Regions from separate parts of the Streptomyces sp. NPDC050534 genome, predicted to be linked through region 1. Evidence: riboswitches for the same ligand, from Rfam matches in the RefSeq annotation. Region 1 holds a riboswitch; each other region holds the start of a gene.
What was found. Region 1 has a riboswitch for cyclic di-AMP ahead of ACIBN2_RS34535 (transglycosylase SLT domain-containing protein). Riboswitches for the same ligand answer to the same signal wherever they lie in the genome.
Positions count from the first base shown of each region.

Region 2: linked by a shared signal. The riboswitch ahead of ACIBN2_RS00920 (C40 family peptidase) and the one ahead of ACIBN2_RS34535 (transglycosylase SLT domain-containing protein) in region 1 are both predicted to bind cyclic di-AMP.
Region 3: linked by a shared signal. The riboswitch ahead of ACIBN2_RS39610 (NlpC/P60 family protein) and the one ahead of ACIBN2_RS34535 (transglycosylase SLT domain-containing protein) in region 1 are both predicted to bind cyclic di-AMP.

Region 1 covers NZ_JBITHF010000012.1:109,193-119,171, reverse strand. The annotation lists gene ACIBN2_RS34550 (ATP-grasp domain-containing protein) at 1-1,076, shown strand, start outside; gene ACIBN2_RS34545 (FAD-dependent oxidoreductase) at 1,147-2,349, shown strand; gene ACIBN2_RS34540 (HAD family hydrolase) at 2,481-3,320, shown strand; gene ACIBN2_RS34535 (transglycosylase SLT domain-containing protein) at 3,338-3,820, opposite strand; cyclic di-AMP (ydaO/yuaA leader) riboswitch at 3,825-4,030, opposite strand; gene ACIBN2_RS34530 (polyprenyl synthetase family protein) at 4,762-5,772, shown strand; gene ACIBN2_RS34525 (CHRD domain-containing protein) at 5,949-6,959, shown strand; gene ACIBN2_RS34520 (outer membrane lipoprotein carrier protein LolA) at 7,211-8,434, shown strand; gene ACIBN2_RS34515 (ABC transporter ATP-binding protein) at 8,481-9,455, shown strand; gene ACIBN2_RS34510 (ABC transporter permease) at 9,442-9,979, shown strand, end outside.
Region 2 covers NZ_JBITHF010000001.1:179,970-189,948, forward strand. The annotation lists gene pqqC (pyrroloquinoline-quinone synthase PqqC) at 1-8, shown strand, start outside; gene pqqD (pyrroloquinoline quinone biosynthesis peptide chaperone PqqD) at 20-277, shown strand; gene pqqE (pyrroloquinoline quinone biosynthesis protein PqqE) at 274-1,401, shown strand; gene bioD (dethiobiotin synthase) at 1,421-2,137, opposite strand; gene ACIBN2_RS00885 (adenosylmethionine--8-amino-7-oxononanoate transaminase) at 2,140-3,420, opposite strand; gene bioB (biotin synthase BioB) at 3,413-4,633, opposite strand; gene ACIBN2_RS00895 (8-amino-7-oxononanoate synthase) at 4,781-5,908, shown strand; gene ACIBN2_RS00900 (DUF397 domain-containing protein) at 5,950-6,177, opposite strand; gene ACIBN2_RS00905 (helix-turn-helix domain-containing protein) at 6,187-7,047, opposite strand; gene ACIBN2_RS00910 (ATP-binding protein) at 7,261-7,719, shown strand; gene ACIBN2_RS00915 (DUF6328 family protein) at 7,755-8,243, opposite strand; gene ACIBN2_RS00920 (C40 family peptidase) at 8,326-8,799, opposite strand; cyclic di-AMP (ydaO/yuaA leader) riboswitch at 8,803-9,014, opposite strand; gene ACIBN2_RS00925 (hypothetical protein) at 9,353-9,661, opposite strand; gene ACIBN2_RS00930 (ATP-dependent Clp protease proteolytic subunit) at 9,668-9,979, opposite strand, start outside.
Region 3 covers NZ_JBITHF010000016.1:131,276-141,254, reverse strand. The annotation lists gene ACIBN2_RS39635 (PspC domain-containing protein) at 58-1,347, shown strand; gene ACIBN2_RS39630 (LuxR C-terminal-related transcriptional regulator) at 1,347-2,066, shown strand; gene ACIBN2_RS39625 (NlpC/P60 family protein) at 2,070-3,146, opposite strand; gene ACIBN2_RS39620 (hypothetical protein) at 3,560-3,913, shown strand; gene ACIBN2_RS39615 (tellurite resistance/C4-dicarboxylate transporter family protein) at 3,891-4,865, opposite strand; gene ACIBN2_RS39610 (NlpC/P60 family protein) at 4,958-6,142, opposite strand; cyclic di-AMP (ydaO/yuaA leader) riboswitch at 6,150-6,320, opposite strand; gene pcrA (DNA helicase PcrA) at 6,773-9,259, shown strand; gene ACIBN2_RS39600 (M23 family metallopeptidase) at 9,315-9,979, opposite strand, start outside.

The sequences.
Region 1 (9,979 bases):
AGGCCTTCGTCTGGCCGACCACCGGCACGGAGAACCCGGACCACCTGGTGGAGGGACTGATCCGGATCGGCCGCCGGATCGGCCGCCCCACCGTCCTCGTCCCGACCGACGAGGAGGCGGCCGTCCTGATCGCCGAGCACCAGGACGCGCTCGCCGGCAACTTCCTCTTCCCGCCCGTCGACCCCGCCCTGCCGCGCCGCCTCGCGAGCAAGCAGGGCCTGCACGAGCTGTGCGTGGAGCACGGCATCCCGAGCCCGACGGCGGCCTTTCCGCAGTCGTACGACGACATCTTGGACTTCGCCGAGAAGGCCTGCTTCCCGGTGGTGGCCAAGAACCGCGAGGCGTTCCTGCGGCGCAGGCAGCCGGCGGTGAACGGCACCACGCGGATCGCCACCCGCGACGGCCTGCTGCGCCTCGCCCGCGACTGGGGCGAGCAACCGGGGGTGATCCTCCAGGAGTACCTGCCGAGGGAGGAGGCGGAGGACTGGATCGTGCACGCCTACTTCGACCAGGACTCCACCCCGCTCGCCATGTTCACCGGGGTGAAGGTGCGCTCCTGGCCGCCGCACGCGGGCATGACCGCGAACGCGTACGTCGTCGACAATCCGGAACTCGCCGACCTCGCCGGTCGTTTCATCAAGCAGATCGGCTTCACCGGCATCATCGACCTCGACCTGCGCTTCGACCGGCGCGACGGACAGTACAAGCTCCTCGACTTCAACCCGCGCATGGGCGCCCAGTTCCGGCTCTTCGAGAACGAGTCGGGGGTGGACGTGGTCCGCGCCATGCATCTGAATCTGACCGGACGCTCTGTTCCGGAGGGGGAACAGCGGGCCGGCCACCGGTACATCGTGGAGAACATCGACCTGCCCGCCCTGCTCGCCTACCGCCGCAGCGGCTACACGACGCCGCACGCCCCGGCGCGCGCGAGCGGGACGGAGCTGGCCTGGCTCGCGGGTGACGACCCGCTGCCGTTCCTCACGATGCTCGCGCGCTTCGTGCGGCCGGGCGCGAAGCATCTGTATCAGCTGTGGCGGACCAACCGCCGCGGCAGCAGCGCCGGTTCGAGCAGCTAGCCGAGCAGACCCCGACCAGCTGCGAGAGCCGGACACGAAGTGGCGAAGTGACGTCCTGGGGAGGGACTTCGTGATGCAACCGGTTGCAGTCATCGGCGCCGGGCCGTTCGGCCTGTCGACCGCCGCCCATCTCAAGGCCCGTGGCATCCCGGTGCGCGTCTTCGGCGACCCCATGGTCAGCTGGCGCGACCACATGCCCGCGGGCATGCGCCTGAAGTCGACCCCGGCCGCCTCCAGCATCGACGCCCCCCAGCGGGGCCACAGCCTCGTCGACTACTGCGACGCCGCCGGCATCAAGCGGCTGGTGACGGACGAGGACATCATCCCGGTCGAGACCTTCATCGGCTACGGCGAGTGGTTCCGGGACCGGCTCCTGCCCGAACTGGAGCAGGTGCGGGTGGTGTCGGTGGACCGGGACCGGGGCGGCGGGTTCGAACTGAAGCTGGACTCGGGGGAGTTGTTCACCGCCCGCGCGGTCGTCGTGGCGACCGGTCTGTCCGGCCTGGCGCACCTGCCGGCGGAGCTCGCCGCGGCCGTCCCGGAGGGACCGGCGCCCACGGGTCCGGTCTCCCACAGCTCCCAGGAGCACGACCTCACGCGCTACGCGGGCAAGGACCTGATCGTCGTCGGCGCCGGGCAGTCCGCGCTGGAGACGGCGGCGCTCGCGGCGGAGGCGGGCGCGCAGGTGCGGGTGGTCTCGCGCGGCCGCGGCAAGGTCGCCTTCGGGGCGCCGCCGTGGAAGCAGCCGAAGCTGCGCCCCGAGTCGCCCTTCGGCCGCGCCTGGTCCCTGTGGGCGCTCAGCTACTACCCGCACCCCTACCGGTACCTCCCGGCCGAGGCCCGCCACTACCTGGTGCGCCGCGTGCTCGGTCCGCTCGGCGCGTGGTGGCTGCGTGACCGTTTCGAGGGGAAGGTGCAGGTCAGCGAGGTCGACCGGATCGTGCGGGCGGACGCGGCCGACGGCGGCCCGAGGCTGACGGTCCGCACGCACGCGGGCCGCACCGAGGAGCTGTCCGCGGACCACGTGATCGCGGCCACCGGCTACCGGGTGGACATCGCAGCGATGGACTTCCTCGGCCACGAGCTGCGCACCCGCCTGGCGGTGAGCCGGGGCACGCCCAAGCTGGGCGCGGGATACGTCTCCTCGGTCCGGGGTCTGTACTTCACGGGCCTGCCGGCGGCGGCGTCGTACGGCCCGTCGATGCGCTTCGTGTGCGGCACGGAGTTCGCCTCGCCGAGGCTGGCCGGGCACCTGGTGGCAGCCCATGGGTAGACCGGGGCCCGGGCGCCGGACGGGAACGAAGGACCGGCGGGGGCAAGGAAGTTGAGCGGGGACCGCGAGGGACGCCGTGGTCGTCCGGTTCAGGATGAGTCGGTGGCGCGTCCGGTCCGTATTCTCTGATCATGGCCGCACCCACCGCATATGCACTCATCGCCACCGACCTGGACGGCACGTTGCTGAGAGGCGACGACACGCTGTCCGACCGGTCCCTCGCCGCGCTCGCGCGGGTGGCCGACGCCGGCGCCCGGCATCTGGTCGTGACGGGCCGTCCGGCCCCGAGAGTGCGGCCGCTTCTCGACGACCTGGGCAGCACGGGGCTCGCGGTGTGCGGACAGGGCGCGCAGGTGTACGACGCCGGCGCGGACCGTCTGCTGTGGTCCGTCACGCTGGACCGGGAGCTGGCCGAGACCGCCCTCGGCAAGATCGAGGCCGAGGTGGGCCAGGTGTACGCGGCCGTCGACCAGGACGGAGTGGAGGGCCTCACGCTCATCGAGCCCGGCTATCTGATGCCGCACCCCACGCTGCCGGCCGTACAGGTCGACCGGCGCGACGACCTGTGGTGCGCGCCCATCAGCAAGGTGCTGCTGCGCCATCCCGACCTGTCCGACGACGAGTTGGCGTCGACGGCGCGCTCGGTGGTCGGTTCGCTGGCCACGGTCACCATGTCGGGACCCGGCACCGTCGAACTCCAGCCATGCGGCATCACCAAGGCGACGGGCCTCGCCCTGGCCGCCGCGCACCTGGGGCTCGGGCCGCGGGAGACCATCGCCTTCGGCGACATGCCCAACGACATCCCCATGTTCGACTGGGCGGCGCACGGCGTCGCCATGGCCAACGCCCATCCCGAACTCAAGGCGGTGGCCGACGAGATCACCTTGTCGAACGAGGACGACGGCATCGCCGTCGTCCTCGAGCGACTGTTCTTCAGGCTGGAGGAGCTCAGTGGGGCAGGTGAGCTCTAGGGTCCGTCCGTCAGGTCCTAGTAGGCGCCGTAGACGTTGTCGATCGACCCGTAGCGCGCGGCCGCGTACTTGCAGGCGGCGGTGATGTTGGCGACCGGGTCGTACGGGTTCAGCTGCGTGCCGGGCACGTGGTAGGCGAGGAAGGTCGGGTCGATGACCTGAAGGAGGCCCTTGGAGGGGGTGCCGGCGATCGCGTTCGAGTCCCAGTTGTTGATGGCGGCGGGGTTGCCGGAGGACTCGCGCATGATGTTGCGGTAGATGCCGTCGTACGAGCCGGGGATGCCGTGCTGCGACATCACCTGCAGGGAGGCCCGGATCCAGCCGTCGAGGTTGTCGGTGTAGCCCATGGAGGTCGCGGTGAGCGTCGTCGGCGTGGCCGCCGAGGCGCTGGTCGCGCCGATGACCGGGAGGGCGAGAACGGCGGCACCGGTGCCGACGACGGCGAGCTTGCGGGCGAGGCGGGAGTTCTTGGGACGGCGATGCTGAGCGGCAGCAGACATGGGGGGTTCCTCTCCGGCGCCTGCGAGGTGAGCTGTCGGGTTCGGGCGGGAGTGGCCCGGCCGCGCGGCCTTGCGGCGTCGCGGCTTCACCCCGAGCCGGTCCGGGGCTGTGTCCGGTCCGGCGACTTACCTGGGTCCCCCGCTCCTGCCGTGCGAGTGAGTTCGTCGATGGGTCGGCCGGGCTGCGGCAGGATTCGGCGTCTGCCCGACTGGCCGGGAACGTATGCGAGAGCACATGTCCGGAACAAGTGCCGGATTCACAGACCATGCCTATTGACCTTGGTCTGAGGTTTTTGAGGTGCTTGATCCTTTGCTGCTGCCAATCCTCAACTGACCTGTGGGCGACGGAAGAACGGGGGTAGCTGAATGACCGTCGGATCCGAGGTGGACGTGACCCAACTCACTGGCGTCCGCAAGAGTGGTAAATCGGGCATTGAGCCCAACTCGTGTTCAACCAGCCGCCCGTGGAATCTGTCGCTCCCAAGTCCGGTAGCGGGCCACCGTTTCGGCCGTTTCGTCCTCGGTGCAGATCGCCTTATTGAAGGTGAAAAAGGGACGAATCAGGGCCGTCGTTATCGAGCCGCCCGGCCATATGTCCGCAGGGACGGAACCTCCCGAGTGGTGCAGATCGTTCTCAGGGCGGTCGTCCTCTGGGGGAGCGATGTGGGGGGCTGTGTGGGGAGTGATGTCACGAGAGCCTTCGGGGCGCGGGTCGCCGCCTCCCGCCCGGCCGGCCGACGCACCGGTGGACAAGTCGACAGATATCCGCTCATATGAGGCGATCAAAAACATACCGGTCGTGATCCGATACCGCCCGTGGTGGACGGGTGGGCGGCATGGGTGATCGAAAGGTGACCGGATACGCTGACTTGAGTGATGGCAGCGACCTATCGACAAACCGCATGAACCGCAGGTAGACACCAGCAGACAGGAGACCCCTCGTGACCGTCGTCGGGCCGTTCGGGCTGAGCGTGCGGGACCAGGCTCTGGAAGCCGATGTCCAGGCCGGATTGGCGGCTGTCGAGGAGGGTTTGCTCGAAGCCACCAAGAGTGAGGTCCCCTTCATCACGGAGGCCGCCCAGCACCTGGTGCGGGCGGGCGGCAAGCGGTTCCGTCCACTGCTGGTGATGCTCGCCGCGCAGTTCGGCGACCCGTATGCGCCGGGCGTCGTGCCCTCGGCCGTGGTGGTGGAGCTGACCCACCTGGCGACGCTGTACCACGACGACGTGATGGACGAGGCCGCCGTGCGGCGCGGCGTGGACAGCGCGAACGCCCGCTGGGGCAACTCCGTCGCGGTCCTCACCGGCGACTTCCTCTTCGCGCGGGCCTCGCACATCCTGGCCGACCTCGGGCCCGAGGCGGTCCGGGTGCAGGCCGAGGCGTTCGAGCGGCTGGTCACGGGGCAGATCCTGGAGACGGCGGGGCCGCAGGACGGCCGGGACCCGGTCGACCACTACCTGGACGTGCTGGGCGGCAAGACGGGCTCGCTGGTGGCCGTCTCGTGCCGCTTCGGGGCGATGATGTCGGGCGCCGACGAGACGGTCGTGGATGTGCTCACGCAGTACGGCGAGCGGCTGGGCGTCGCCTTCCAGCTGGCGGACGACGTGCTGGACATCGCGTCCGAATCGCGCGAGTCCGGCAAGACGCCGGGGACGGACCTCCGTGAGGGGATCCCCACCCTTCCGGTGCTGCGGCTGCGGGAGCGGGCGGCGCGGCTGGGGCTGGCCGAGGACATCGCCCTGTGCGAGCTGCTGGACTCCGACCTGAGTGACGACGAGCGGCTCGAGGAGGCGCTGGCCGGGCTGCGGGCGCACCCCGCGCTGGAGCACGCCCGCCGCGACACCGTGCGCTACGCCGAGGAAGCGCGGGCAGCGCTGGCTCCGCTGACGGAGTGCGACGCGAAGCTGGCGCTGATGGAGATGTGCGACGCCGTGGTCCACCGGGCCGGCTGAGTCCTGCACGCCCGTCCGGAGTCCCTCGGGAAAGGTCGCGCACCTTGCGCTCGCATGATGTGATGCAGGTCACAACTCTGGACTGAGTCCAAACTCAGATCCCTTCCGTAGTCATACCCAGAAGGCCGACGCAGGGGGTGTCGGCCGGTCTACGGGGAGAAAACAGAATCATGGGCATGAATACGACGTCCTCCAAGCGCCGTAAGAGCCTGATCGTCACCGCTGTCGCGGTGACCGCCGCCGGCGGTGTCGCCGCCGCGGTGATTCCCGCCTTCGCCGCCGGAGGCACCCGCGCCGACCACGCGGGCCACTCCGGCATGAGTGAGCAGAGCATCGTGACCCAGAGCGGGACCGTGTCCGGCGGCAGCGGGGGAACGCTCCTCGCCGCCGGCCTGCGGGGCGCCAACGAGGTTCCCGTGGCGGGCGGTCCGGCCGTCGGCGACAAGGACGGCGCCGCCCTGGAGTTCATCAAGGTCAAGGGCGACAAGGTGTCCGTGGCCGTGACCTGGCGCGGCACCGGCAAACCGACCATGCTCCACATCCACCAGGGTGCCAAGGGCACCAACGGCGGAGTCAAGGTCGACTTCACCGGCCTGCTCGGGCACAGCAAGCGGCACAGCGTCACCGGCACCGTGAAGGTCGGGGACAAGGCGCTGCTCGACGCGCTGAAGTCCGATCCCGGCTCCTTCTACGCCAATCTGCACACCGCCGAGTTCCCGGGCGGAGCCGTCCGCGGCCAGCTCCACAAGGTCACGGTCGCCGCCTTCGACTTCCGTGACGCCCTGCACAACTTCGAGGCGTCGGTGGTCAAGGGCAAGCAGATCTACGAGTGCAAGCCGGCCGACGGCGGTGGCTACGCCTTCGCGCAGCGGGACGTCGCCGCCCGGCTCGGCGGGGACATCCGGCACACCTTCACCGCGCCCAACTCCGGTACGCCGCAGTGGGTCGCGCCGGACGGCAGCGCGGTGACCGGGGCCGTCCTGTCCAAGACGCCCAACGGGGACGGCAACATCCCCGAGCTCGACCTCAAGGCCACGCAGTCGGGCAAGCGCCACGGCCTGCTCGCGCACACCGCCGAGATCCTGCGGCTCAACACCGTCGGCGGAGTGGCCCCGTCCGGCTCCTGCTCGCCCGGCACGATCGTCGGCGTCCCCTACCAGGCGGACTACGTCTTCGTGCGGAACTGACACGGGCTCATCTTCGGCGGCGCTCCCCCTCGACCCCTACGGGTCGGGGGAGGCGCCGCCCTCTCGCGTCATACCCCAGGCGTACACGGAGTTGAATCCCCGGTCTGACGCTTCCTCCTGGCGAATTTGGTGAGATGGAAACCACGGAAATCACCACTCCTCACCGATTCGGGTGAGAATGGCGGCACGGGGTGGACAACAGCAGCACGTGAGTTGGACAGGCCGCCGCCGACGACGGAGGTAGCGCACACATGGCACCGTACGAATCCGACGAGAGCACGACTGCCGAGGAGGCCGACGACCTCCGCGCGGGCCGGCGCAAGGCCGCACGGTACGTGGTCCCGGTCGCGGTGGTGGGGGTGGCGGCGGCGACCATCGGCCTCGTCCCGGCCCTCGCCGACTCCGGCGACCCCAGCCTGCCGAAGATCAGCGCGCAGCAACTCATCGACAAGATCGCCAAGTCGGACGTGCAGCAGATGTCCGGCACGGTGAAGGTCAGCACGGACCTCGGCCTGCCGGACCTCGGCGGTCTCGAGAGCAACCTGATGTCCGGCGCCGCCAAGCAGGGCGGCGGCTCGTCCGCCGACCCGAGCTCCAAGCTCACCGAGCTCGTCACCGGCACGCACACCCTGCGCGTCGCGTCCGACGGCCCGGACCGGCAGAAGGTGTCGCTGCTGGAGAACGCGGCGGAGTACAGCCTCATCCACAACGGCAAGGACGTCTGGGGCTACGACAGCCGGTCGAACGAGGTCTACCACTCCACCGCCTCCGGCAGCCCGAAGGCGCAGCAGAAGCAGGATGTCCCGGCCACGCCCAAGGACTTCACCTCGGAGGCCCTGAAGTCGGTCGACGACACCACCTCCGTGACCGTCCAGGGCACCGCCCAGGTCGCGGGCCGTGACGCCTACCGGCTGGTCGTGAAGCCGAAGCAGTCCGGGTCGACCGTCGGTCAGATCACGGTCGCCGTGGACGCCAAGACCGGTATGCCGCTGAAGTTCACGCTGACGCCGTCGAGCGGCGGCTCGGCCGTGATCGATGCCGGCTTCACCCAGGTCAGCTTCGCCAGGCCGAGCTCCTCGACCTTCGACTTCACCCCGCCGAAGGGCGCGAAGGTCACCGAGGACAACAAGGCCGGGCACGGCAGGGCCGGGCACGAGCTCAAGGGCACCGACAAGGCCCCCGGGTCCGGCAAGGACCTCGCCAAGGGCACCGACGGGATGAAGGTCCTCGGCAAGGGCTGGAACTCCATCGCCACCTTCGACACCGGCGGCAAGGGCGTGCCGTCCGGCTCCCAGGCCGGCGGCCAGTTCGGCGGCATCCTGGACTCCCTCGGCGACAAGGTCTCCGGCAAGTTCGGCTCGGGCACGATCTTCAAGACCCGCCTGATCAACGCCCTGATCACCGACGACGGCAAGGTCTACGTCGGCGCGGTCGACAAGGCCGCGCTGGTGAAGGCCGCCGACGCGGGGAAGTAGACAGCGCGGTCAACCGCCGCGCACGTACGACGAATCGAGGGAGCCGATGGGCGATGCGTCCGCCACGGAGCCGGACAAGGGGGAGCCGGGTGACGGCGTCATCGCCACCCGTGGGCTCACCAAGCGCTACCGCGGCGGGCAGCTCGCCGTCGACGGCCTGGACCTGACCGTCCCGGCGGGCAGCGTCTTCGGCTTCCTCGGTCCGAACGGCTCGGGCAAGACCACCACCATCCGCATGCTGATGGGGCTCATCGAGCCCACGTCGGGCACGGCGCGCGTACTCGGGCGGCCCATGCCGCGCGCCTCGCGCGCCGTGCTCCCGCACGTCGGCGCCCTGATCGAGGGCCCCGCCCTCTACGGCTTCCTCTCCGGCCGTGACAACCTCCTGCGCTACGACGCCGCCGACCCGACCGCGGATCCGCGCACCCGGCGCACCCGGGTGGCGGCGGCGCTGGACCGGGTGGGCCTGACGGCGGCGGCCGGCAAGAAGGCGAAGGCGTACTCGCTGGGCATGAAGCAGCGGCTCGGTCTCGCGGCCGCGCTGCTCCAGCCGCGCAGGCTGCTCGTGCTGGACGAGCCGACCAACGGCCTCGACCCGCAGGGCATGCGCGAAATCCGCTCCCTGGTCAGGGAGTTGGCCTCCGACGGCGCGACCGTCTTCCTCTCCTCGCACCTGCTCGACGAGATCGAGCAGGTCTGCACCCATGCCGCCGTGATGGCGCAGGGCCGTCTGATCACCCAGGGCCCCGTGGCCGACCTGTCGGCGGGGGCGCGCGGCCGGCTGGTCGTCACCACGCCCGACCCCGGGGAAGCGGCCCGGGTGCTGAAGGAGCAGGGCGCCGCCGACGTGGTGGTGGCCGACGACCGGGTGACCGCCGAGCCGCCCGACCGCGACCTCGCGGAGGTGAACGCCGCGCTGGTGAAGACGGGCGTCCGCGTCCGCGGCTTCGGCGTGGAGCGGGCCTCCCTGGAGGACGCGTTCGTGGCACTCACGGGGGAGGGTTTCGATGTCGCAGGCTGAGGCGCTCCGCGCACCGCGGCTGCTGTGGACCTTCGGGCTCCTGCGCAGCGAGCTGCTCATCACCTTCCGGCGCTGGCGCACGCTCGCGCTGCTCGCCGTGCTGGCGGCCGTGCCGATCCTGGTCGGCATCGCGGTCAAGATCGAGACCAGCGACGGCTCGACGGCCGGTGGCGGCCCCGGCGACGGCGGCGGAGGCCCGGCGTTCATCTCGCAGATCACCAACAACGGTCTGTTCCTGGTCTTCACCGCGCTGGCCGCGACGCTGCCGTTCTTCCTGCCGATGGCGATCGGTGTCGTGGCGGGCGACGCGATCGCGGGCGAGGCGAACTCGGGCACCCTGCGCTATCTCCTGGTCGCCCCCGCCGGCCGTACCCGCCTGCTGCTCACCAAGTACGCGACCGTGATGGCCTTCTGCCTGGTGGCCACCCTCGTCGTCGCGGTCTCCGCGCTGACGGTCGGAGCCGTCCTGTTCCCGCTCGGCGACCTCACGACGATCTCCGGCACCCAGATCACCTTCGCCGAGG
Region 2 (9,979 bases), on a different contig from region 1:
AGCCGTGAGGGTGGCGGCGGTGTCCGACTGGCGGCCCAGGCTCGCGCCCGCGATCGTCCTGCGGCACGACCGCGCACGCGACACGGACCTGTTGCTGCTTCCCGAACGCGTCGTCGTCCTGCGGGGCGCGGCCGGGGCGGTCGTCGGCCTGTGCGACGGGGCGCACAGCGTGCGCGACATCGTCGACGAACTGGCCGGCCGCTTCCCTGATTCGGCCGTGGCCACCGATGTCCCTCCCTTCCTGGAGGGGATGCGCAAGGAGGGCTGGCTCCGTTGACCGCAGCCGTTGCGGCACCCGCGCCCGCCCGTCCATGGGCCCTGCTGGCCGAACTCACCCACGCCTGCCCGCTGCACTGCGGGTACTGCTCCAACCCGCTGGAGCTGACGCGGCGTTCGCATGAGCTGAGCACGTCCCGGTGGGCGGACGTGATGCGCCAGGCGGGCGAGCTGGGCGTGGTCCACACCCATCTCTCGGGCGGCGAACCGCTGTTGCGCCGCGACCTGGAGGAGATCGTGACCGCGGCCGAGACCGCCGGGATCTACACCCAGCTGGTCACCAGCGGCGTGGGCCTGGACCGTGCCCGGCTGTCCGCGCTCGCCGCCGCCGGGCTGCGCAGCGTCCAACTGTCCGTCCAGCACGCCGATCCGGACGCCTCCGACCGGATCGCCGGGCGCCGGTCCTTCGCCGACAAGGAGAAGGCCGCCGCACTCGTACGGGCCGCGGGCCTCCCCCTCGGCCTCAACGTCGTCCTGCACCGCGAGAACCTCGACGCGATCGACGCCGTCGTCGAACTCGGCCTGTCCTGGGGCGTGGACCGCATCGAACTGGCCAACACCCAGTTCTACGGCTGGGGCCTGCTCAACCGCGCCGCGCTGCTCCCGACACGTGACCAGCTCACCCGCGCGCAGGCCGCCGTGGAGCGATGGCGCGAGCGGCTCGCACCGGGCGGCCCCGCCTTGGTCTGGGTCGTCCCCGACTACTTCGACGGCGTGGCCAAACCGTGCATGGGCGGCTGGGGAGCCGTCTCGCTCACCGTCACCCCGGACGGCACCGTTCTGCCCTGTCCCGCCGCGGTCTCCCTGCCGGACCTGGACCCGCCGAACATCCGCGACCACCCGCTGACGTGGATCTGGGACCACTCCAACGCCTTCACCCGCTACCGCGGGACCGACTGGATGCCCGCCCCCTGCCGCGGCTGCTCCCGCCGCGACGAGGACTTCGGCGGCTGCCGCTGCCAGTCCTACGCCCTCACAGGCGACCCGGCCCGCACGGACCCGGCGTGCCGGCTGTCCCCGGACCACGCGCTGATCCGGACCCTGACGGAAGAGACCCCGGACGCGCGGCCGACGATCGTACGCAGGGCGCCTGCCCGCCCCGAGAGGGCCGGGCAGGCGCCCTGAACGCAACGCCACGTCGGCGCTAGGGCGCTTCCCGCACCTGAAACGCCTCCGCGTCCCAGACCCCGTTCAGCCGTGGCGCCAGCCAACCCGGCGCTGTCGTACGGAAGTCGGCAGGCTCCAGGGCTGCCGCACCCTCCGGCAGGGCGCCCAGCAGAGGTGCGTCCGTGACGGCCGGGAGGTCTGCCAGGTTGCAGCGGGAGGCCAGGTCCGGGGAGGCGGGCCAGCTGCCGATCACCATGCCCAGCAGGTCGAGGCCGCGTGCTCGCAGTTCGCGTGCCGTCAGTTCCGACGTGTTCAGCGTGCCGAGGCCCGGCGACGTGACGACCAGTACCGGGGCGTGCAGCAGCGCGGCCGCGTCCGCCAGGGTGCCGCCCGCCGGGTCGAAGCGGACGAGCAGGCCGCCCGCGCCTTCGACCAGGACCAGGTCGTGCTCGGAGGCCAGCTTGGCGGCGGCCTCGGCGACGTCCTCGGGGTGCACCGGCGTCATCCCGGCGCGCCGCGCGGCCGTCTCCGGCGCCAACGGCTCGGGGTAGCGGGCGAGTTCGGCCGTGGTGACGGGTCCCGCGAGCCGCGCGACCTCGGCGGCGTCGCCGGGCTCGTCCGGCCGTACACCCGTCTGCGCGGCCTTGAGTACGGCCACCGACCGGCCGGCCGCGAGGGCGGTGGCGGCGACCGCGGCGGTCGTGATCGTCTTGCCGACCTCCGTGCCGGTGCCCGTGATCATCAGGATCGGCATGTTCATCCTTCCCGCGCCGCCGCGCACACCGCGCGCGCGATCCGCGCCAGGTCCGCGTCCCCGGTGACGTACGGCGGCATCGTGTAGATCAGGTCGCGGAAGGGCCGCAGCCACACGCCCTCGCGCACGGCCGCCTCCGTCGCGGCCTTCATGTCGACCGCGTGGTCCAGCTGGACGACGCCGATGGCGCCCAGGACCCGTACGTCCCGCACGCCCGGGAGATCCAGGGCCGGTGCCAGCCCCTCCCGCAGGCCCGCCTCGATCCGCTTGACCTCCTCGAGCCAGTCCTGGCCGAGCAGCAGCTCGATCGAGGCGCAGGCGACGGACGCGGCGAGAGGGTTGCCCATGAAGGTCGGGCCGTGCGCCAGAACCGGCACCTCACCCCGCGAGATGCCGTCGGCCACCCTCGGCGTGCACAGCGTCGCCGCCATCGTCAGGTAGCCGCCGGTCAGCGCCTTGCCCACGCACATCACGTCCGGCGTCACGGCCGCGTGCCCGGCCGCGAACAGCGAGCCCGTACGCCCGAAGCCGGTCGCGATCTCGTCGAACACCAGCAGCACGTCGTGCGCGTCGCACGCCTCGCGCAGCACCCGCAGATACGCGGGGGAGTGGAACCGCATGCCGCCCGCGCCCTGCACCACCGGTTCCACGATCACCGCGGCCAGTTCGTCGGCATGCGCGGCGATGGCCGAGCGCAACCGTTCCGCGTACGCCTCCTCGTACTCGGCCGGAGGCGCGTCCACGAACACCTGCTGGGGCAGCACCCCGGTCCACAGCTCGTGCATCCCGCCCTCGGGGTCGCACACCGACATGGGCTGCCAGGTGTCGCCGTGGTAGCCGCCGCGCCAGGTCAGCAGCCGCTGCTTGCCGGGACGGCCCAGCGAACGCCAGTACTGCAGGCACATCTTGACCGCGACCTCGACCGACACCGAACCGGAGTCGGCGAGGAAGACATGCTCCAGGCCGTCGGGCGACATGTCGACAAGGAGCTTCGCGAGCCGGACGGCGGGCTCGTGCGTGAGCCCGCCGAACATCACATGGCTCATCCGGCCCAGCTGCTCGCGCGCGGCCTCGTTGAGCACCGGGTGGTTGTAGCCGTGGATCGCCGACCACCAGGACGACATCCCGTCCACCAGCTCGCCCGAGCCGTCCGCCATCCGCAGCCGCACCCCGCTCGCCGACTCCACGACGAGCGGCTCGGCCCGGCCGGGCATGGGGCCGTAGGGATGCCACACATGCCGCCGGTCCAGCTCCAGCAGCTCGGGGAGGGGCAGGTCAGGCATTGGGCGCGAGGTCCGTTCCGGCACCGCGGCGGCGGACGGCGACCAGGTCGCTGCGCAGCTCGCCCGCAGCGGGCGCGGCAGCGGCCGTACCGCACACACCGCCGCCCTCGTGCGACCCGCACCCGGCGTCCTCGTGGGACCCGCAGCCGCCGCCCTCGTGCGTCCCGCACCCGGCACCGGCGTGCGAACCGCACCCGCCGCCCGCCGTCGCCCGGTGCTCCGGCAGCGTCACCTCGCCGGCGCCCTCCACCTCGAACCCGGCGTCCGCGATCATCTCCAGGTCCGTCTTGCCGGCCTGGCCCTCACTGGTGAGGTAGTCACCGAGGAAGATCGAGTTGGCCAGGTGCAGCGCGAGCGGCTGCATCGTGCGCAGATGCACCTCGCGGCCGCCCGCGATGCGCACCTCGACGTCCGGGCATACGAACCGCACCATCGCGAGGATCCGCAGGCAGCGCTGCGGGGTGAGGTGCCACTCCGTGGCCAGCGGGGTGCCCTCCATCGGGATCAGGAAGTTCACCGGCACCGAGTCCGGGTCCAGCTCGCGCAGCGAGAAGACCACGTCCACCAGGTCCTCGTCGCTCTCGCCCATGCCGGCGATCAGACCCGAGCAGGCGGACAGCCCGGCCGCGTGCGCCTTGGAGACCGTGTCCACCCGGTCGGCGTACGTGTGCGTGGTCGTGATGTCCCCGTACGTCGACTCGGACGTGTTGAGGTTGTGGTTGTAGGCGTCGGCGCCCGCCTCGCGCAGGCGCTCGGCCTGGCCGTCGGAGAGCAGGCCGAGGCAGGCGCACACCTCGACGCTCTCGTTCTCGTCCTTGATCGCCTTGATGGTGCCGGCGACCCGGTCGATGTCCCGGTCGGTCGGACCGCGTCCGGACGCCACCAGGCACACCCGCTTGGCGCCGCCGGCCAGTCCCGCGGCGGCGGCCTGCGAGGCCTGTTCGGGCTTGAGCCAGGTGTACTTGAGGATGTCGGCCTTGGAGCCCAGCCGCTGGGAGCAGTACGAGCAGTCCTCAGGACACAGGCCCGACTTGAGGTTGACGAGATAGTTGAGTTTCACCCGTCGGCCGAACCACTGCCGGCGCACCTTCCCGGCCGCGGCCACCACGTCGAGCACGTCGTCGTCGGAAGTGGCGAGAACGGCCAGAGCTTCCTCGCGGGTCGGCAGTTCGCGCCGAAGCCCCTTGTCCACCAGCGTGTTCAGCAGGTCCATGAGAGCCGATCCTGTCCTACGGACCCGCTCCGGGCCAAGGAGAGAAGGAACAACAGAGTCACTTCGTCGTGTGTGTATTGCCACATCATGGGGTGGCGCTCGTCCGGCTAGTGTCTGTCCACTGCCTACAAAAGCCCCGGAGGAGCCATGGCGTTCGGCTGGATCGACGAACAGGCGGAGCAGCGCCGTCGCGCCGGGCTCGTACGGACCCTGCGGCCGCGTCCGGCCGGCTCCCCGCTCCTCGATCTCGCGAGCAACGACTACCTGGGTCTGGCCCGCCACCCGGAGGTCGCCGAGGGCGCGGCCGGGGCGGCGCGGACCTGGGGCGGCGGCTCGACCGGCTCCCGGCTCGTCACGGGCACGACCGAGCTCCACACCGAGCTGGAGCGCGAGCTGGCCGACTTCTGCGGCTTCGAGGCGGCTCTGGTCTTCTCCTCGGGCTACGCGGCCAACCTCGCCGCGGTCGCCACACTGGCCCCGCACGGTTCGCTGATCGTCTCCGACGCGGGCAACCACGCGTCCCTGATCGACGGCTGCCGGCTGGCCCGGGGCGCCAAGCAGGTGGTCGGGCACGCCGACCCGGAGGCCGTGCGCAAGGCACTGCGGACGCACGAGGGCCCGGCCGTCGTCGTGTCGGACACCGTCTTCTCGGTCGACGGCGACGCCGCCCCGCTGGCCGAACTGGCCGCCGCCTGCCGTGAGCGCGGCGCGGGACTGCTGGTCGACGACGCCCACGGCCTCGGCGTCCTGGGCGAGGGCGGCCGCGGTGCGGCGGACGCCGCGGGACTCGCGGGCGCCGACGACCTCGTCGTCACGGTCACGCTGTCGAAGTCGCTCGGCAGCCAGGGCGGTGCGGTCCTCGGTCCCGCCAAGGTCATCGACCATCTCGTCAACGCGGCCCGTACGTTCATCTTCGACACGGGACTCGCGCCCGCCGCGGCGGGCGCGGCCCTCGCGGCGCTGCGGCTGCTGCGCCGCGAGCCCGAGCGGGCGGCACGGGCGCGCACGGTGGCCGCCGAACTGCATGCACGGCTGACCGCCGCGGGGCACGAGGCGGTACGCCCGGACGCCGCGGTGGTCTCGGTGCGCGCGCCCTCCCCGGAACAGGCCGTGCAATGGGCGGCCGACTGCCGTACGGCCGGCCTCGCCGTGGGGTGCTTCCGTCCTCCTTCCGTGCCCGACGGCATCTCACGGCTGAGGCTGACCGCCCGTGCGGACCTGTCCGGGGCAGAGATCGAACGCGCTGTCCTGGTGATCGGCGAGACGCGACCATGAGTCGGCGTGACACGGCCGTGTGCCGCACGATGCAGGACTGATCAGGACACGAGTGCGGCCATGAAGTCCGTCCAGCTCCCGGGGGAGAAGAGCAGGGCGGGACCGTTCGGGTCCTTGGAGTCGCGCACGGCGAGCAGCCCGGCCAGGGGCCCGGAGCACGGGCGCGCCGTTTCGACGCAGTTGTTCGCTCCGGTGCTGTAGCTGCTGCGCAGCCACCGCACGCCGTGCAGATCGGTACTGGAAGGTACGTTCCGAGGCATTGCGGACATGGTGCCTCCTTACGCGCCGTCACCTATCGCGGCGATGTAATCCAACGAGTCCTCGGGCGAAAGGGCGTGGAACTGGAGGTCCTTGAAGGCCTCTCTGTAAGCCCGGAGGTCTTCTTTCCGTTCGAGGTAGAGGCTACTCGTCAGGTGGTCGAGAACAACCACGTCCAGATCAGAAGTGCTCGAAAACGAGAAGATTACGAAAGGCCCGGTGACGCCGACATGCGCACCGGCGGCGAACGGCAGTACCTGCAGCCGCACTTGAGGCAGATGCGCCGTGTCCAGCAGCCGCCGCAGCTGACGCGCCATGACATCGGGGCCGCCGACCTCCCGGTGCAGCACCGCCTCGTCCAGCACCGCGCTCAGGCTCAGCGGCGGATTCGAGCGCAGCACGTCCTGTCTGGCCAGCCGCACCTCGACCAGGGCGTCGAGCCGTTCGTCGTCCAGTCCGCCGACCGCCGCCCTGGTCACCGCGCGTGCGTAGTCGGGCGTCTGGAGCAGGCCGGGCACGACGGACGTCTCCAGCGTGCTCATCGCGCTCGCCTGGGACTCGAGGCTGATGAAGTCGCGGTAGGTGGGCGGCAGCACCCCGCGATAGGCGTGCCACCAGTGATGCCGGCCGCCGCTCTCGTCGGATCCCGCCAACACCATCAGCAACTCCCGTAGTTGGGCGTCCGCCACGGCGTAGACGTCGAGGAGTAACCGCACATCGGCCGGTTTCACCCCGCTGGCACCCGTTTCGATCCGGCTCACCTTCGACTGGTGCCAGCCCGCGAGCCGGGCCGCCTCACCACTGGTGAGCCCCGCACCCGCGCGCAACTCGCGCAATTCGGCGCCCAGCTTCCGGCGGCGCACCGCGGGACCGTGCTGCATGCGCTACTCCTTACTCCTTCCGGGCCACCCAAATACGGTCTCCCGTCGCAGAGTTCACCGCATCGAGCGACAGATATATGCATATCTTGGTGGATCGCCACCCGTGACAGGCGCAGTAATGGCACTCTGGCGACGAAGCACCAGTCCGGGACCGTACTCGAACCATCCGCTCCGTGTCGGACTCCGGCCCCGTGGGAAAGGGACGACCGCGCCATGGCAGACCATCTGGAAGCATCCGTCACTCTGCCGAGCGAACCCGCCTCGGTCTCCGCGGCCCGCGGCTACGTGGTCGACACACTGGCCGAGTGGGGGCTTCCAGCGACCAGCGACACCGCCGAGACCGTCCGGCTCATCGTCTCCGAACTTGCCACCAACGCCGTACAGCACACCTTCGGGCAGTCACCCACCTTCACGGTGGACATCGAACTCCACCGTGACGAGGAACTGCGCATCGGCGTCACGGACTCCCACCCCCGTTTCCCGAAGCGCCTGCCCGCCGCCGTCCAGCAGGACAACGGCCGGGGCATGGTGATCATCCGCTGGCTGGCCGCCGAGTGCGGCGGGAGAATGCGGGTGCGGCCCACCAGGGAGGGTGGCAAGACGGTCTCCATCGAACTGCCCTGGACCGTCCCGGCGGAGCCCGTGACGGCAGCGGGGCAGCAGGAGCCGTAGCGGATCGGCGGGTGACGGGGCCTTCGCCCCAGGTGCTAGTCGGACGTGACCGCACGGCGCACCAGCCGGGGCAGCAGTCCCCACAGTCCGAGGCACACGCAGAGGGTCGCCGCACCCGCGGCCGCCCCGGCGCCCCGGCTGTGCGTCGTCACGTCGACCACGAGCAGCACCGATCCGGTGAAGGCGAACATCAGCACGCCCATGCCGACCGTGGCGAGCCGCGACGAGACCTGCACGATGTGCGGCTTGGCGCCGCGCCGGAAGAGCGAGCGGTGCAGTGCGGCGGGCGCGGTGAACAGCGCGGCCGCGAGGACCGTGAGCAGCAGCGTGATGACGTATGTCGTGCGCTGGAGCTGGTCGAGCGACGGGAAGCGCTGGGTGAAGGCCAGGCTCAGCAGGAAGGCGAAGAGGATCTGCACCCCGGTCTGGACGACGCGCAGCTCCTGCAGCAGCTCGACGAAGTTGCGGTCGGCGCGCTCGAGCGGCGTCTCGTTGCGCGCGGTGCAGCGACGGTGCTCGGACATGGCATACGTGTATCCAGCCGAGCCCGGATCAGGCCCCGCGGGGGCGACGGCCAGTCAGGTCGCCGCCGCCCCCGCGGGAGAGTCAGCTGACCCGGCCGTACCAGACGCTCCTCGTCCAGATCTTCTGGAGCTTCACGACATCGCCCGTCTTGGGGGCGTGCCAGATCTTCCCCTTCCCGGCGTAGATGCCCACGTGGTAGACGCTGGAGCCCGAGTGGAAGAACACGAGGTCTCCGGCCCTGCGGCTCTTCGCGGAGATGTGGTGGGTCCGGTTGTACTGCTGGGCCGCCGTGCGGGGCAGTTTCTTGCCCGCTTTCTTGAACGAGTACAGCGTGAGCCCGGAGCAGTCGAACCGGCGCGGCCCTATGGCTCCCCACTTGTACGGGGAGCCCTTTTTCGAGGCCGCGATCTGAAGTGCCTTCGTCGCCGGTGTGGCGGCCGCGGCGTCGGAGGCGACGCCCGGGACCACGATGGAGCCGCCCACGGCGGCGATGGTGAGAGCCGAGGCGGTGCCGGCCCGGACCATGAGCGACGGGACACGATTGAGCGCAGTCATGCGCAACCCTTCGTCAGCCGCCTGTGAAGGATGACCTGTCGGATTCGGGCTGGCGAAGTTGCCCGGCCGCTGACGCGGCTTCACCCCAAGGGCTGCTCGACCCGGCCATGGCATGACCGTTCCGGCGACCCGTCGTGCTTGGGTCCTCCACTCCTGCCGATCCACTCCTGTCGACCAGTCATCCGGGCGGCGGCAGGACTCGGCGTCCGCCCGGATCGCCCCGCCGCTGCGGCGGGGGCTTGTCGTCAGACAGGGATCTTCGCCTACGGATGTCCGAAAATCCCAATGGAACCGGGGATTTGTGTTGTTACTCACCACTCGCCCGTTCGGGTGGACACCCCTGTGTTCGAACCGGTGTTGAGGACCCGGGCGAGGCCCGGACCAGCACCGGAACACTCCATTCCGCCCTGGGTCCACGCGTGTTGCGCAACTGGAACCGTCGAAAGATTGGAGCCGTATCTCCTCCAAACGGCGGTACCTCATTTGGTCCGTTTGAAGCCTGGTCCGGACGCCTCGCCGCCGGGGCGGGGTGTCCGGACCGTCCGAGCCCGCGTCAACTGTCGGGATGCGGGGGCACGGTGACCCGGGCCGTGCGCCGCTCGCCGTCCAGGACCAGGAGCGCGCGCCGCAGCGTGGGTGCGTGCAGCTCGGTCTCGCCGCGCTGGTGCATCACCGCCAGGGCGTCGCGCAGCGCGACCGCCTTGCTCACCAGCGCCTGCGCGGCCCGCAGCCCGCGGTAGGTGTCTCCGTGGTGCGCCGGGTTGATGCGTCCGAGCAGGTCGACCACGTCGAGGTAACGGTCGATCAACTCACCCTCGGCGCGCGTGAGGGCGGGCAGCGGAGGCAGTTCGGGTGGGAGCACCTGCGCTCACCGCCCGGTGGGCGGCGCGAGGGTGGCCCTGCGGCTGGTGACGATGCGGTCCACCAGCCCGTACTCCAGCGCTCCTTGGGCGTCCAGGATGTGGTCGCGCTCGATGTCGGCGCTCACCTGCTCGGGGCTGCGCCCGGTGTGCCGGACCAGCATCTCCTCGAGCCGGTCCCGTGTCCGCGTCAGCTCGTCGGCCTGGATGGCGAGGTCGCTGGCCTGGCCCTGCACCGGTTCGTACAGCGCCGGCTGATGGATCACCACGCGTGCGCCCGGCAGCGCGAGCCGCTTGCCCGGCGTGCCGGCCGCGAGCAG
Region 3 (9,979 bases), on a different contig from region 1:
GAGTATCGGGGGTCGACCCTGATGCCCGTGCCCTTCGGCCGTGTGAGTATCGATGGCATGCCGGAAGCCGCCGCAGCGCCACTCGCCGAACCGCGGCCGCCGCGCAAGCTCTACCGCAGCAGCGACGGACGCTGGCTGGGTGGCGTGGCGCGGGGGCTCGCCGGGCATCTCGGCCTGCCCGTCATCTGGGTGCGGCTCGTGTTCGTCGGCCTGTTCATGGCGGACGGTCTCGGCGCGCTGCTGTATGCCGCGTTCTGGTTCTTCGTGCCGCTCGGCGTGGGCGGCGTGGGCGACCAGAAACCCCCGTCGCTGGTCACCACCGAGACCTCGGCGGACGGCCGCCGCAGACTGGTCGCCCGCAGGCCGGACCGGGGCCAGATCGTGGCCCTGCTGCTCATGGTCGCCGTGGCCATGATCTTCGTGGGCAACGTCAATCTGAGCGGCGGCGCCAAGGTCTACCTCTGGCCCGTCGTCCTGGTCGGCGCGGGCGTCGCCCTGGTCTGGCGCCAGGCGGACAACGTGCGGCGGGCCCGCTGGGTCGAGGTCGGCAGCCGGCGCCGCACGCTGACCCTGCTCCGCGCGGCAGGCGGTGTCCTCCTCGTCACGGCCGGCGTCTCCGGCATCTTCGTGCTCCAGGGCTCCGCCGCCCATCTCGGTTCCGTCCTGCAGGCGGCCCTCGCGGTCCTCGTCGGGATAACGCTCCTCGCGGGGCCGTACCTGGTGCGTATGACCCAGGACCTCTCCGAGGAGCGCCTGATGCGCATCCGCGCGCAGGAGCGCGCCGAGGTCGCCGCCCATGTCCACGACTCCGTGCTGCACACCCTGACCCTGATCCAGCGCAACGCGGAGAACGCGAACGAGGTGCGCCGGCTCGCCCGCGCACAGGAGCGCGACCTGCGCACCTGGCTCTACAAGCCCGAGGGCACCGGCAAGGACGAGGCCGACGAACCCACCACACTCGCCGACGCGGTGCGGCGCAACGCCGCGGAGGTGGAGGACAAGCACGGCGTCCCGATAGAGGTCGTCATAGTCGGCGACTGCCCGCTCGACGAGAGAACCGGCCCGCAGATGCAGGCCGCACGCGAGGCGATGGTGAACGCCGCCAAGTACGGTGGCGAGGGCGGCGCGGTGCAGGTCTACGCCGAGGTCGAGGGGAGGACGGTCTTCGTGTCGGTCCGGGATCGCGGCCCGGGCTTCGACCTGGACTCGATACCCGCCGACCGCATGGGCGTCAGAGAATCGATCATCGGCCGCATGGAGCGCCACGGCGGCACGGCGCGGCTGCGCGCGGTGCCCGACGGCGGCACGGAGGTCGAGCTGGAAATGGAGAGGGCGGAGAAGACGTGATGAGCGACCCGACCGAGGCGAACGAGCCCCTGGAGCCGACCGGCGGGAGCGCGGGCGAGCGGCACGTGCGCGTGGTCCTCGTCGACGACCACCGGATGTTCCGTACGGGAGTCCAGGCCGAGATCGGCCGGACCGACGAGACCGGCGTCGAGGTGGTCGGAGAGGCCGCGGACGTCGACCAGGCGGTCACGGTCATCACCGCGACCCGCCCCGAGGTGGTCCTGCTCGACGTCCACCTCCCGGGCGGCGGCGGGGTCGAAGTCCTGCGCCGCTGCGCGCCGTTGATGGCCGACGCCGAGCAGCCGGTGCGTTTTCTCGCACTGTCCGTGTCGGACGCGGCGGAGGACGTGATCGGCGTGATCCGGGGCGGTGCGCGCGGCTACGTCACCAAGACCATCACCGGCACCGACCTCGTCAACTCCATCTTCCGCGTGCAGGAGGGCGACGCCGTCTTCTCGCCGCGGCTGGCCGGCTTCGTGCTCGACGCCTTCGCGTCCACCGACGCACCGCCGGTCGACGAGGACCTGGACCGCCTCACCCAGCGCGAGCGCGAGGTGCTGCGGCTCATCGCCCGCGGATACGCGTACAAGGAGATCGCCAAGCAGCTCTTCATCTCCGTGAAGACGGTCGAGTCCCATGTCTCGGCGGTACTGCGGAAGTTGCAGCTGTCCAACCGGCACGAGCTGACCAGGTGGGCGACGGCGCGCCGGCTGGTGTGACGGTCACGCCACGCGCGTGGCGCCCGCGAACGGCATCTCGTCGATCGGTGCCAGCCGCACCGGTGCCGACGGGTTCGGGGCGTGGATCATCTGGCCGTTGCCGACGTAGATGCCGACGTGGCTGATGCCGGAGTAGAAGAACACCAGGTCGCCCGGGGCCAGTTCGGAACGGGAGATCCGGCGGCCGGCGTCGATCTGGGCGTAGGTCGTGCGGGGGAGGGAGATGCCGGCGGAGTGGTAGGCGGCCTGGACGAGGCCCGAGCAGTCGAAGGCGTTCGGACCGGTGGCGCCCCACACATAGGGGCTGCCGAGCTTGGAGTAGGCGTACGAGACGGCTGCCGCGGCACGGGAGCCGGGCGCGTCTGCGGTTGCGGAACCGGGGGCCTCCAGCCCGATGCGCGGGGCCGACCCGGAGCGTGACGCACGGTCCGTGCCGCCCGTGCCGCCGCCGAGGCCGAGCCGTGCGCGCTCCGCCGCGGGCAGTTGTCCGAGCAGCCGCCGTGCCGCGTCCAGTTTCCCGGTGATCGTCGTCCGGGTCCGCCTCAGTTCCGCCTGCCGCGCCTTAAGCCCGGTCAGTTCGACGCGGGCGGCCCCGCGCAGCTGCTCGATCTCCCGCAGCTGCTTGCGTACGTCCGCGACGGCCGCCGCCTGCCGGGTGCCCGCCCGGTCGGCGAACTCGGCGCCCTCGAGATAGCGGTCGGGATCGTCGGACAGCGCGAGTTGCAGCGCCGGGTCGAGACCGCCGTCGCGGTACTGCGCGGCGGCCATCGAACCCAGCGCTTCCCGCGCCGAGTTGAGCTTGTCCGTCTTGCGTGCCGCCTCGTCCCGCAGGGTGGAGAGCCGGCGCTCGGCCGCGTCCGCCTTCTCCTTCGCGCCGTCGTACTTCTCGGTGGCGGTCTCCGCCTCCTGGTACAGCTTGTCCACCCTCGCCTTGACCTGTGCCGGTGTCAGGTCGGGCTCCGCGTGTCCGGTGCCCTCGAAGCCGGTCGCGGTCGCCGCCCCTGCCAGGGCGATGGTGAAGGCGGTGCGGGCCGTGCTGCCGCCGAGTGAACGCCGACCGGTCTTGCGGTGCGCTGCCACGTGGACTGCACGTCCTTTCGTTCGGCCGCCTCGTCCCCCGGCGGCTTTACGCGTCCGGTGGCGGCCCGCACAGGGGGAGCGGGCCGCCACCGGACCTTCTCGGCGGTGGTGTCCGACTGCCGCCCCTGGCCCGGGCGACGGTGGGGAGCCGGCCACCTGGGGCAGGACGCTAAACCTGACCGTGACCGTTCGGTGACACGTTGTGCGGAAGTGCCGCGGCCGGATCGCCGGGTGACCGTTTGCGACCGTGATCCAGGAGCCGTGCCGTCGACTTCACACAGAGCGCTGACCGATGTACCTGTTCGGGACCCCGGCCGGGGGACGGGCTGCTATGGACCGCATATATGCAAGACCGATGAAAGGGCGGGGCCGGTGTCGGGCGCCCCATGCGTCCCTGTTTAAGCTCCAGCCCCATGGACGTACTCATCCATCTCTTCGTCGCCCTGCACATCATCGGCATCGCCGCGCTGCTCGGTGGCTTCCTCACCCAGATGAAGGCGATGGGGCAGGGCACGGCCCGCTTCGTCCCCGGCATGCTGCACGGGGCGCTGACGATGCTGGTCACCGGCGCGGCCCTGGTCGGCCTCAACCAGGCCGACGACCATCACGTCAACAACATCAAGATCGGCATCAAGCTGGCCCTGCTGGTCGTCATCCTCGGCCTGGTCTACGTGAAGCGGGACGACGAGAAGGTGGACAAGGGCCTGTTCGGCCTGGTGGGCCTGCTCACCACGGCGAACATCTTCATCGCGGTGCTGTGGACCTGAGGCCGGCGCGGACGTCCGCCGCGGCCCCTGCGGCGACGGCCACCCACACCGCCACCGCGATCCACAGCAGCACCTGCCCGGGCCCCTTCAGCCACGGTGCATCCAGGGCCGTGGCGGCGGACAGCACGGCCGCCGCCGTCATCCCCAGCGTGAACGCGGTCGCCCAGCGGCGCGCGTCGTAGCGCAGCCTCGGCCGGGCCGCCTCGGCGACGAGCAGCACGGCGTACGAGGCCAGGTCGAGCACGAGCAGGGCCGCGGTGACGAAGCGCAGGACGCCGCGGTCGTCGTCGTTCCACAGGTACAGGCGCGCACTGTCCGCGGTGAGGAGCTTGGACCCGGCGAGCGCCGAGATGGCGAGCGCGCCGCCCGCCACCCAGTGGTCCCCCTGCCCCTCCGTCACCTGCCGCAGGTCGAAGCGGGGCAGGGCGAAGCAGTACAGGACGAGCCCGAGTCCGAACAGCACGAGCGCCGTGTGCGCGAGCCATGCCGTCGCCTCGGCCCCCGCGAGCGTGGCGCCGAGCACCGCGAGCCCCTCGGTGGCCACGCAGCACAGGAACACCGAACCGGGCATGCGGCGCTGCCAGTTCCGTACGACCTCGACGAGCAGCACCGGCCACAGCACGGCCGCCAGCGCGAGCAGGGCCTCGGCCAGGGTCGGGCGGCCGGCCAGCGAGAACCGGGTCCCGAGAACGGTGGTGGCCGCGACGGCGGTGAGCGACTGCGGTCTGCGCGCGTCCGCCCACCACCTCTCCCGGTCCCGCACCAGACGCACGCCGAAGTCCGCCGCCAGCCCCACCCAGGCCGCACAGGCCAGGACCAGGGCGATGCGCGACAGCACCAAGTGTTCCGTCAGGCGCAGCCCGACCGACACGATGCCGGTCGCCATCACGGCGGCCCCGGCCGCCGGCGGACGCTGCGCCCACCAGGCGCGGAAGGAGCTCGGTCCGGACATGGGGCCGATGCTAAGGAGCGCGGGCGGTGTTGCGGGAAGGGCACGCGCGCGGGCGCGGCAAATTACGCGCGGGGGAGTGCCCCGCGCGTGTCTCAGGCGGGCCGCACCACGCTGTGGATGATCGACGAGCCGGCGTAGTAGATCGACTCCTCGCGGACGTACGCGCCGGGCTTCGGGGCGTGGATCATCATGCCGTTGCCGATGTAGATGCCGACGTGGCTGATGTCGTCGTAGAAGAAGATCAGGTCGCCCGGCTGGGCGTCGGTGAGGGAGACCGTGGTGCCGGCGTTGACCTGGTCGTAGGTGGTGCGCGGGAGGCTGACGCCGGCGGCCTTCCAGGCGGCCTGGGTAAGGCCGGAGCAGTCGTAGGAGTCGGGGCCGGTGGCGCCCCAGACGTACGGCTTGCCGATCTGTGCACGGGCGAAGGCGAGCGTCTTCGCGGCCTTGGTGGCGTACGTGGAGTCGCCGGTGGAGGTGGAGGTGGAGCCCGAGGACGAGCCGGAGGTGGAGGTGGACCCGGACGAGGAGCTGCCGGCCTGGGCCGCCGCCTCCTCCTTGGCCTTCTGCGCGGCCGCCTGCTTCTTGGCCAGCTCGGCCGCCTGGCGGGCGGCCTCCTCTTCCTTCTGCTTCTGGATCGCCGCGAGCCGCGCCTTCTCCTCGGCGTTCAGCTTCGACAGCAGCTCGCGCGCGTCGGAGAGCTTCTTCTGCACCGTGGACTTGGCCGTCCGCAGGTCGCCCTGGGTCGCGGTGAGCGTCTGGAGGTCCTTGGACGCCTCCTGGCGCTTCTTCATCGTCGCGGACTGCTCGGTGAAGTAGTCGTCGACCGCGGTCTTCTGACGTGAGGTCAGGCGGCCCATCAGCTGCGTCTGGTCGAAGTAGTCCTGCGGGGAGTCGGCGAGCAGGAGGGTCGCCGTGCCGGGTGCTGAGGCGCCCGTGCGGTACTGGGCCGCGGCGAACGTGCCGAGCTGCTCCCGCTCGTCGTTGAGCTTCTGGGTGCGCTTGGCGACGTCGGTGAGGAGGGTGTCCACGCGCTTGCGCTGCGTCGTGGTCTTCTCCTTGGCCGCGTTGTACTTCTCGGTGGCCGATTCCGCCTGACGGTAGAGGTCGTCGACCTTCTTCTCGACTTCCTCCACGCTCGGCTTGCCGTCGGCCACGGGAGCGGCGTTGGCCGACTGGGACAGCAGGGCCACGGAGGTGAGGGCGGCCGTGGCGAGAGCGGGGGTACGTATGCCTGCGACGCGCGAACCTGAGGGGCGCGACTTGCGGTGCGACGCCAAGGGAGGCGACTCCTTCCACGTTCCGCCTACCGGGTTAGCTGTCGGGTTCGGGCGGGTGGTTCGGAAGGCTTGCCCTACGGTCCGGGCCCCGTGCGGGAGTCGGGCCGATTCACCCCGGGGACGGTGGGTCCCCGGTTCCGGATACGCGGCGGCGCACCGGATTCGGCGGAGGCCGCGCGGCCCGGCGACGTTCGCCGGTGGGGGTCGTACGGCCTGCCCGGAACCGTAGCCAACTCGTGTGGCCCCTGTGAAGGTTGATGTTCGATATGCCCGATACATTTTCGTGACCTTTGGTCAAGAGGTCGCAGCGTGCGGTCTTTCCGGTATGGCCTGTACGGATTCGCGGGCATTTCGGTCAGATCGGCACGGTGTGCCTGCTTCCGAGCGTTAATTTCCAGCCAACCGTGGTCGGGTGCCACGGCGGGGGGAGGGGTGCGGGGTGCGGCGGACTGCACCTGATCGGTGGCGGAGCGTGACGGCTCGGTCCTGGACGGCAACAGGACACCGGGGGCGGGACACCGGGCGGCCGGACCGGGCGGATCAGCGTCTTCCGGGCGCGACGTCCCCGATCCGGCGAAGTTCCCGGGGTGGCGGCGGGCTGTCAGTGAGGCGCCCTAGACTCGGAAGGCGATGAGCAGCCTCTTTGACGACAGCTTCCTGGCGGACCTCAAGGCCCCTCGCGGGCACGAGGGGGAGCCCCCACCGCCGCCCGAGGACGATCACGTACCGGAGCCGGTTCCGGACGATCTGTTCGGCGGGAAGTTCGACGTGCCGCCGGACCGGGACTCCTACTACCGCGACGGCGCGCCGCGCCCGGCGATCGACCCGGCCGCCCTGCTGGACGGGCTGAACGAGAACCAGCGCGCGGCCGTCGTCCACTCCGGCACGCCGCTGCTCATCGTGGCCGGCGCCGGCTCCGGCAAGACCCGTGTGCTCACGCACCGCATCGCCCACCTGCTCGCGGAGCGCCACGTGCATCCGGGACAGGTCCTCGCGATCACCTTCACCAACAAGGCCGCGGGCGAGATGAAGGAGCGCGTCGAGCACCTCGTCGGCCCGCGCGCGAACGCGATGTGGGTGATGACCTTCCACAGCGCGTGCGTGCGCATCCTGCGCCGTGAGTCGAAGAAGCTCGGCTTCACGTCGTCGTTCTCGATCTACGACGCCGCCGACTCCAAGCGCCTGATGGCCCTGGTCTGCCGCGACCTGGACCTCGACCCCAAGCGCTACCCGCCGAAGTCCTTCAGCGCCAAGATCAGCAACCTGAAGAACGAGCTGATCGACGAGGAGGACTTCGCCGCGCAGGCGACCGACGGCTTCGAGAAGACCCTCGCCCAGGCCTACGCGATGTACCAGTCGCGGTTGCGCGAGGCGAACGCCCTCGACTTCGACGACCTGATCATGACGACGGTCAATCTCCTGCGCGCCTTCCCGGACGTCGCCGAGCACTACCGCCGCCGCTTCCGGCACGTACTCGTCGACGAGTACCAGGACACCAACCACGCCCAGTACGCGCTCGTACGGGAACTCGTCGGGACCGGTGCCCACGACGAGGACGTACCGCCCGGCGAGCACGACCTCCCGCCCGCCGAACTGTGTGTCGTGGGCGACGCCGACCAGTCCATCTACGCCTTCCGCGGCGCGACGATCCGCAACATCCTCCAGTTCGAGGAGGACTACCCGGACGCGACGACGATCCTGCTGGAGCAGAACTACCGCTCCACGCAGACCATCCTGACCGCGGCCAACGCGGTCATCGAGCGCAACGAGTCCCGCCGCCCCAAGAACCTGTGGACCAACGCGGGCGCGGGCGCGCGCATCACGGGTTACGTCGCCGACACCGAGCACGACGAGGCCCAGTTCGTCGCCGACGAGATAGACCGTCTCACGGACGCGGGCGACGCGAAGGCCGGCGACGTCGCCGTCTTCTACCGCACCAACGCCCAGTCCCGTGTCTTCGAAGAGGTCTTCATCCGCGTCGGCCTGCCCTACAAGGTCGTCGGCGGCGTCCGCTTCTACGAGCGCAAGGAGGTCCGGGACGTCCTGGCCTACCTGCGGGTGCTCGCCAACCCCGAGGACTCGGTGCCGCTGCGCCGCATCCTCAACGTGCCCAAGCGCGGCATCGGCGAGCGCGCCGAGGCGATGATCGACGCCCTCTCCCAGCGCGAGAAGATCAGCTTCCCGCAGGCGCTGCGCCGCGTCGACGAGGCGTACGGCATGGCGGCGCGCTCCGCCAACGCCGTCAAGAAGTTCAACACGCTGATGGAGGACCTCCGTACGATCGCCGAGTCCGGCGCGGGCCCGGCGACCGTCCTGGAGGCGATTCTCGAACGGACCGGTTATCTGGCCGAGTTGCAGGCTTCGACCGACCCGCAAGACGAGACACGCATCGAGAACCTCCAGGAACTCGCGGCCGTGGCCCTGGAGTTCGAGCAGGAGTCCGGCGAGGGCGAGGAGTCCCCCGGGCTCGCCGCCTTCCTGGAGCGGGTCGCGCTGGTCGCCGACTCCGACCAGATCCCGGACGAGGAGGAGGACGGCTCCGGAGTCATCACCCTGATGACCCTGCACACCGCCAAGGGCCTCGAGTTCCCGGTCGTCTTCCTGACCGGCATGGAGGACGGCGTCTTCCCGCACATGCGCGCCCTCGGCCAGACCAAGGAGCTGGAGGAGGAGCGCCGGCTCGCCTACGTCGGCATCACGCGCGCGCGGGAACGGCTGTATCTGACACGGTCGTCGCTGCGCAGCGCCTGGGGCCAGCCGTCGTACAACCCTCCCTCCCGGTTCCTGGAGGAGATCCCGGCCCAGCACGTCGACTGGAAGCGGACGGGCGCCACGGCACCGGTCTCCTCCGGCCCGGCGTCCGGTGTGGCCGCCTCCCTGTCGTCGTCCCGCTCGCGCTCCTCGGCGTCGGGCGCGTCCGGCTTCGCCACCCGCCGCGCCTCCGACAAGCCGGTGGTCTCGCTGGCCGTCGGCGACCGGGTCACCCACGACCAGTTCGGGCTCGGCACGGTCGTCGCGGTGAAGGGCACGGGCGGGAACGCCGAGGCGACGATCGACTTCGGCGACGAGAAGCCGAAGCGGCTGCTGCTGCGGTACGCGCCGGTGGAGAAGCTGTAGGTCCTCACACGTGAGCCCCCGCTCAACGACGGGGGCTCGCGGAAGTTCATCAGCTCTACGTCGGGTCGAGCCCGTGGCTGCGCAGCCACGGCAGCGGGTCGATCGCGGCACCGCCGCCCGGCCGGACCTCGAAGTGCAGGTGCGGGCCGGTCGAGTTGCCCGAGTTGCCGGAGTACGCGATCGGCGTGCCGGCCTTCACCTCCGTGCCGGAGGAGACGCGGTAGCTGGAGAGGTGGCAGTACCACGTCTCCGTGCCGTCCTTCGCGGTCAGGATCAGCATGTTCCCGTACGCGCTGTTCCACTGCGTACGGACGGTGCCGTCGGTCGCGGCCATCACCGTAGTGCCGTACGAGACCGGGAAGTCGATACCGGTGTGCACGGACATCCAGTTGACGCCGGCCTGGCCGAAGTAGGCGCTGAGCCCCTTCTGGGTCACCGGCAGCACGAACTTGGGGCGCAGCCGCTCCTTGCGGGCGGCCTCTTCCGCCGCCTTCTTCTTGTCGGCCGCCTGCTGTGCCTTGAGGTCGATGCGCTCCTGCGTACGGCTGGCCCGGTCGGCGAAGTCGTCGGCGCCCGCGGAGAGGCTCTGGAGCTGGCTGTCCAGCTTGTTGTTGGCGGAGGACGGCTTCACCGCGTGCGCGTCCGACGCGGTCGTCGCGGTGTCCTTGCTCTCGCTGAAGGTGCCCACGGAGGCGGCGGCGATACCGGCCACGCCCATCA